DNA from 2 places in the Pseudobacillus sp. 179-B 2D1 NHS genome. Region 2 is predicted to be linked to the other one. Evidence: riboswitches for the same ligand, from Rfam matches in the RefSeq annotation. Region 2 holds a riboswitch; the other holds the start of a gene.

Region 1 (3,460 bases), on a different contig from region 2:
TTATTTTGAGCAGCCAAATCAAGCACTTTTTGCCTCAGCTCTCGAAATTCAAGCAATCTTTTCTGAAAAACTGCTAATCCTTCTTTCTCTTCGGAGGATAATTCTGTTTTTTTGTATTGCTCCATCCATGCATTATTTTCCTTTATTGCTCGATTAATGCTATTCATCAACTCTTCGTATTTGGCCGGGTCCTTAGTGACCATAATTTCCAAGGTGAAAGCATCGATTGCACGGTTATTGGCATTTATCCTCCCAAGCCAATCAAGCGGCTGCAAGTGCTCCTTATACATTATCTCTGAACCATGAGCCATCTCTTTCATATTTTTATATCCCACTACACCGACAATGCTTGTAATAACAGCAAAGAGAATAATCAGGGTTAATAATTTCTGTGATATCTTCAAATCATGTAGAATCTTCATTGTCTAGCCCCTTTTTTGTAAAGTTTTTATTAAGTTATATCGGACATTTATCATCTAAATATAGAGCTAGTCTCGTCTATAAAAAAAATTTTTTTGGGAATGTTTAAAACATGACACAAATTCAGTAAAAGACATCTAAAACAACTAAAAAAACGCAACTAGAAAAGTTGCGCTTGATATTTTCATGACTGCCATGCCATCCAGCTTTGCAAGGAATGAATAGAGAAACCTTCAAAACTTGAAAGATTGCCGTAATAAGACTTAACGATCGCTAATTGCTCCCACATATATGTCTCGCCTTCTTCAGAAAAAGAAACAAAGTCAGCTTCCGTGGAAGGAACTGTTTCCACTCCAACAGAAACTTTTTTATTCTTTGCTGCAGCGTTATTCATCTCATTTCGAACGAGCTCCATTATTCCGTTCGGGCTGCCAGCAGTATCCCGATAAGCCATAATGGTAATGGCATCCGTATTTGCAATGACCCACTCTGATAGCTTTCCTTTTCCTAAAGTGTTGCTGTAATTTTTTTCATCAAACCAAAATGGAATATCTACTGCAAGAGGCAGACCTAAGCGCTGGGCGGATTGATGGGCCTCTATCAAAAGTGTTTGATAAGCTAAAACTGTTTTTTTATATTGACTGTTCCATCCCTCATATAAATACGGTTCCACATCTAAATGAATTCCCTTAAACTTTTCTTCCGGCAATGCTTTCACCTGGTAATTGGTTACCCAGGAGAAAAAACTTCGCTGCTGGGCAAGCCCCTTGCTGGAAACCCAGGAAGGAGCACCGTCCAGCGCATGCACTTGAATTCCTTTTGCTGCTGCCTGTTTAATAAATTCTTTATAATGCTCTGTTGAAATGCTCTGATCAATCTGCAAATATACTCGTCCCACTTGACGATCCTGCATAAACGCAAGCAGTTTATCTTTGCTTGTAACAATTTCCTGTGTATCCCATAGCCAAGTTGACCGCGGCTCCGTCACTTCATTTGCTGCCGCTCTGTCACTTGTCATCAGAAATACTGCACTTCCTGCCATGAATGCCATCACTATCAACAAACACACATTCTTTACGCTGTACACACCGTTCTCCCCCTTTTGTTGAAAGCCATTGCTCTTCAATGCTGAGGAGAATGGCAGCCCGGCGGCCATACAGTCTCTGCTGCTTAGGTCCGTAGCTTTGCGTCCCTGCCTTTCGCCAGGTTTGCCTTTTACACCTTTATTATCGGTGGAGAAGAAAGGAATGTTTAAGAAATGTAGCAAAAGCAATTAGTTATCTAAAACTCACTGTGTGACACCCACTTTAGACAAGCTCTGTGCCTAGAGGAGGCGACTTTCGCAACGGCTCTTCCCGATGATTGTCTAGTTTCTGATCCCCCCCTATTTGCTGCTCCACCTCCCGGAGGATGTCGGCAAGTGGCGTAACAACCCCCTTATCGTCTTTGTATGCAACATGTTGAGGTTTAAAATGTACAGGCGACTCTAAGCCGGCAGCTGCTGCAAGACGGAATAATCCTTCCCGAAGGGTGATCAAATAGTTGGCTGTCCGGTATTTTTTCTCATCAATGACAAGTGCTTTTTGTAGATCTGGATCAGTGGTGGCCACTCCAACCGGACAAATATTCGATTGACACTTCAATGTTTGAATGCATCCTACTGTAATCATGAATCCACGCGCAATATTAACGAGATCAGCCCCCATCGCAAGAGCAATTGCAATCCGGTCAGGGGTAAACAGCTTGCCGGAAGCGATAATCTTTACCCGGTCACGCACCCCATATTTCTGAAGAGTAGCTACAAGAATAGGCAAAGCGGATTTAATCGGCAACCCTACACTGTCAATCAGTTCCTGGTACGAAGCTCCTGTGCCCCCTTCTCCTCCGTCCACTGTAATAAAATCAGGTCCTTTTCCGGTTTCCTTCATATATTTAACCAATTCTTCTACACTGTTATTGCTGCCGACGACAATCTTCATTCCCACTGGTTTCCCAGTATGGTGGCGAATTTTCTCAATGAATTCACATATGGAGGGCACATCGCTAAATTCCCGAAAACGGTTTGGACTATCAATTGATTTATAAGGTTCAACTTTACGTATAGCGGCAATTTCGGGTGTTACTTTTTCGGCATCAATATGTCCGCCTCGCGCCTTTGCCCCTTGTGCCAATTTGATCTCAAACGCTTTAATTTGCGGAATTTCACTCTTTTTCTTTAATTCTTCCCAGTCGACTGCTCCTTGTTTATCCCGTATGCCAAATAAACCAGGACCGATCTGCATAATAATATCGACTCCGCCTTTTAAGTGATAAGGGGATAATCCGCCTTCTCCCGTGTTCATCCAAGATCCTTTTCCTAAAGCTAACCCTTCGGATAAAGCGGTAATAGCCTTGTCTCCCAATGATCCATAACTCATGGCTGACATGCCAATCTGTCCTTTTAAAATAAACGGATGCTTAGTAGTTGGGCCAATCACCACAGCCTCCTCATCATCCAGCAAATAAGCGAGTGCCTCTTCATCCTCCCGCTTTTCCTCTCTTTGCATAAAAAGAGGATCTTTTAATAAAATATATTTTTTTGTTAACACTTTTTCTTTTCTGTCTACTTTCAGTTCCTCTGTCAGCTTCGGAAACATATCATTTCGTATGAAAAATCCCTCTTCCTCAAAGTCACGTTTTGATCCAAATCCGACAACATCACGGCTGTATTTTGCACTTTTAACAATATGTTCGTAATCCTCTCTAGAGAAAGGCCGGCCTTCCGTATCACTATTGAACCAATATTGTCTCATTTCCGGTCCAATCTTCTCAAAAAAATAACGAATTCTTCCAAGAAGTGGGTAATTCCTTAAAATGGAGTGGCTTTTCTGATTCCGATCAAATAACATCATATACACTAGAAAAGAAATAAATATAATGAAAATAACGGCCAGCAGCACGGATCCTAAAATAATTAAAAAATCTGCAAGGTTCATTATTATTCCTCCAATTTATGACGGTTCAGGTTTCCTTAATTTGCACGTACGTCGAGGAATATATG
Region 2 (3,460 bases):
TTGGCTGCTTTCCCTTGCAGGCTTAGGAGCGCAAATTGGCTGGATCGCTATTACAGCTTCCCAGCTTGCATTCAGAAGAGCGTATATCCGCCAGGGCGGCAAAGTGGAAGACTTAAAGTTTAAAATTCCTCTTTATCCGGTACTGCCGATCATTGCTTTGACTGCCAACTGTATCGTCATGATTAGCTTGGCATTTGATCCTGCGCAGCGCATGGCGCTTTATTGCGGCGGAGCCTTCTTTATTGGTTGTTACGTGGTTTATCACTTCAAAATGAAGAAAAAACAAATTTTCAATACAAATGAACAAGAGGTACAGCTAACACTAGATAAGAAAATGATTCTTAAGTAAAAAGAAAAGAGCTTTTTTAGTAGGCCAGCTTGTTTATTTAAATGAAAAAGCTGTTCTATAAGACGGAAATCCGGCTTATGGAACAGCTTTTTATTTTATTAACTAATGATCATTGAAGCAGGGGCTGGTGCTCCCAGAAAAGCAGTTAAAGAGAGGGCTCTTTCAACTGCTTTTTTGCCTCTATTTAGCAGCTTATTGTTGTAAAGTAGTTATTCTGTTTTCTTCCATCCTCTTTATTCGCAGATTCAAAATTAGTTTGCAAAATAAGTACATGGGGACAACGATCAGGTAAGTCTAACAATAAGCCAGGTTATCCTTTATATAAGGATGAAATGGAGAAACGTACCATATTTAATGATCAACGAAATTTATCAAGAATAGACAAAGGGGATAGATCAAGAATTACTTTGTGCAACTTTATTGAATGGTACAGGAATGTCTTTTCGAGAGTTTAATTCTATTGATTGGCGACATGCTGGCGTCTAAACTAAAAGAGATTGAAACTCATGTCGCTTTTGTTTGGGGATGAACGTTTGTTTATATTGCAGCATGTCAGTAGCTTAAAGACAGTATTCCATTTCGATTTAGTCTTTTATGACCGGGAAAAGTGGACAGCTGAGAATTGACTAATGTGGCTTTGGAGATACGAGGTTTCACATTGTTAGGCCATAGGGAGAAAACCTTTCTGCCATGACCATAGGCCACTGTCAAAAGGGGTAACCATAAGCCAGGCCTCAAAAGGAGAAGGAAAATGCCTGTTATTATACATGAACAATTTATTCAAGCACCGATTGAAGTATGTTTTGATCTGGCGAGGAATGTAAAGGTACATACACAAACGACACATCAGACAAACGAAAAAGCGGTTGGGGGCGTAACCGAAGGAATGTTGGAGGAAGGAGATATTGTTATTTGGGAAGCCGTTCACTTTGGTATTAAGCAAAGGCTGACATCCCAGGTGACATTTATGGAGAAGCCGAATAAATTCATAGATGAAATGGTACATGGAGCTTTTCACTCTTTTAAGCATATACATCAATTTGTTGAAAAAGCGGATGGCACATTAATGATAGATACGTTTCAATATAAGTCTCCACTTGGTATACTGGGCGTTATAGCTGATAAGTTATTTTTAGAAAAATACATGACTGCATTTATTATTTTACGTGCAAAGGAATTGAAAAAAATGGCTGAACGTGTTACCTAATATAAAGAGCAAGGGTTATGTTTTTCATCATCCCCTTGTTTATTGTATGATTAAATTGTTTCTGATGAAAAGGCAAACTTATTGAAAAATAAGGACGCAAAGCCACGGGTCTAAAGTTTACAGACAATGATAGCCGGGCTGCCAAATGAGAAAGACTTCCTCATTTGGGTGATTACGCAAATAAAAGGTAGGGACCGAAATTGATGGAAGAAAATGAAGAATTAAGAAAAAGCATTCAACGATTTTATGATTTACTAAAAAAACATCCGGATAACACCGATGCCGCTCACGATTTTGTCGCTTATTTGTGGTCTTTCTTAAAGATTCGATCTAAAGTGCCATTGCCGGCTGCTGAAATTATGACGCTGCTAAAAAATTATAAGCCGAATGTATTTGACGCATTAAAGAAGATGGCTGAAAAGAATTTGATGCTAAATATTTTAACGGAGTTGCCTGCAAATAATGAATCGGCAGAGGAAAGATTAGACGAATTTTTAAATGTTTAACTCATTTCTTATTTTTTCCCGATGGAGGATTAAACAGCTTGCTTGGTGGGTAAATAAGTTACAGAAGGTGGCTGCCTTCGAGGGTTAATTTGTACTCGATTAGACTGCTAGTAGAAATGAACAACATGGGTAAGATAGGAGGATTGTCAATGGATAAAAACGAAGTCATCAAAATGTTGCAAAATGCAAAGGATTTGTATGAGAACAAACAGATTGAAATAGCCTTAAAGAAGGACAACATTAATAAAGAGTCCTACATTAAAGGAGTGGTTGAAGGGCTTTCCATTGCCATTGCAACAATAGAGCAACAAGAAGGATAAATAGGCATATGCTTCCTCTCATATAAACAATAAAAGCTTTGCTCTTAGTGAGCAAGGCTTTTTCTCATGATAAAGTTAGTGGAAAAGGAATCGGTTCATATAAGAGTGGGGAGTAGTGGAATGCATGTGTTAAAAAAAGTAAATGATCTCTCTATTTAATGACTTCCAAAGGAATCATTGGTATTAATAAGAGTCGGTTGCAAAGTCCATAATATCATTGTGTTTCAAAAGCAGCACATAGTCGCCAGCCCAGGAGGTAGTACATTTGATTCTTACGCTATTAATCGTCGGCTTGGTTATTCTTGCTGTTATTCATTTTGTTTCTACAGAAAAAAAGGGACGAGCAGATAACAGGACGGATGACTTGGTGATGGAAAATGTGCCGAATTTAACAAAGGGGGACTTTATAATGGCTAAAAAAACATCTGAAGAGGTAACTGAACAAGTAGCTGAAAGAGTAGCGGAAAGAAAATTTGAAGAAGAGATTGGAGAAGAATTGGCGCCTTTAAGAAGCCAATTAGATTCTATGGCCACTGCCTTGAACCAACTCCAAAGTTCTCAACAACAATTAGGTTCTATCGACCAGCCTGCTACTATGCAAAACGAGCAAGCATCCCAATTGCTCCAACAGATGCAGCAATTTAGAAGACAAGCTCAAAGTCAGCAACAAGAGACGTTCCAGCAGCTTCAGCAAACAGTTCAACAAGCTGCACAAATGCTAGGGAGCGTGGGACAAACGTTGCAATCGTTTAGCATTCTAAACCAAATGACTCAACAAATTGATCAGTCTCAGCAACAATTGAAGCAATTGAGTTCTCAACAATACCAGCAAAATCAACAGAACCAACAGATGAATTCATCTCTTCAGCGCTGATTTTTAAAGTGCCCCATTTTTATGAAGGTAGGAATGGTCCCGCTGCTTTTAGCAAGCGGGACTGTTATTTTGTGAATAAAAACCTTTTGTCCATGAACCAGCATGAAAAATGGACCGACCCTTTCATAATAAGTGGAAGAGAGGGGGTAGATTCTTTGCTCATGCTTATCAAGAAGCCAAGCAAAACCAGTCATTTTACCTGCA

The links. Region 2 has a riboswitch for cyclic di-GMP ahead of ACH0BF_RS24005 (hypothetical protein). Riboswitches for the same ligand answer to the same signal wherever they lie in the genome.
Region 1: another riboswitch for cyclic di-GMP. It lies ahead of ACH0BF_RS03575 (amidase); the one in region 2 lies ahead of ACH0BF_RS24005 (hypothetical protein).

Annotation. Positions count from the first base shown of each region.
Region 1 is NZ_JBIQDP010000002.1:251,809-255,268, forward strand. Features, by position in the region: gene ACH0BF_RS03570 (methyl-accepting chemotaxis protein) at 1-422, opposite strand, end outside; gene ACH0BF_RS03575 (amidase) at 605-1,507, opposite strand; cyclic di-GMP riboswitch class I at 1,557-1,643, opposite strand; gene ACH0BF_RS03580 (FMN-binding glutamate synthase family protein) at 1,728-3,395, opposite strand.
Region 2 is NZ_JBIQDP010000043.1:18,548-22,007, forward strand. Features, by position in the region: gene ACH0BF_RS23995 (amino acid permease) at 1-349, shown strand, start outside; gene ACH0BF_RS24000 (SRPBCC family protein) at 1,101-1,556, shown strand; cyclic di-GMP riboswitch class I at 1,618-1,702, shown strand; gene ACH0BF_RS24005 (hypothetical protein) at 1,760-2,062, shown strand; gene ACH0BF_RS24010 (hypothetical protein) at 2,212-2,382, shown strand; gene ACH0BF_RS24015 (hypothetical protein) at 2,648-3,256, shown strand.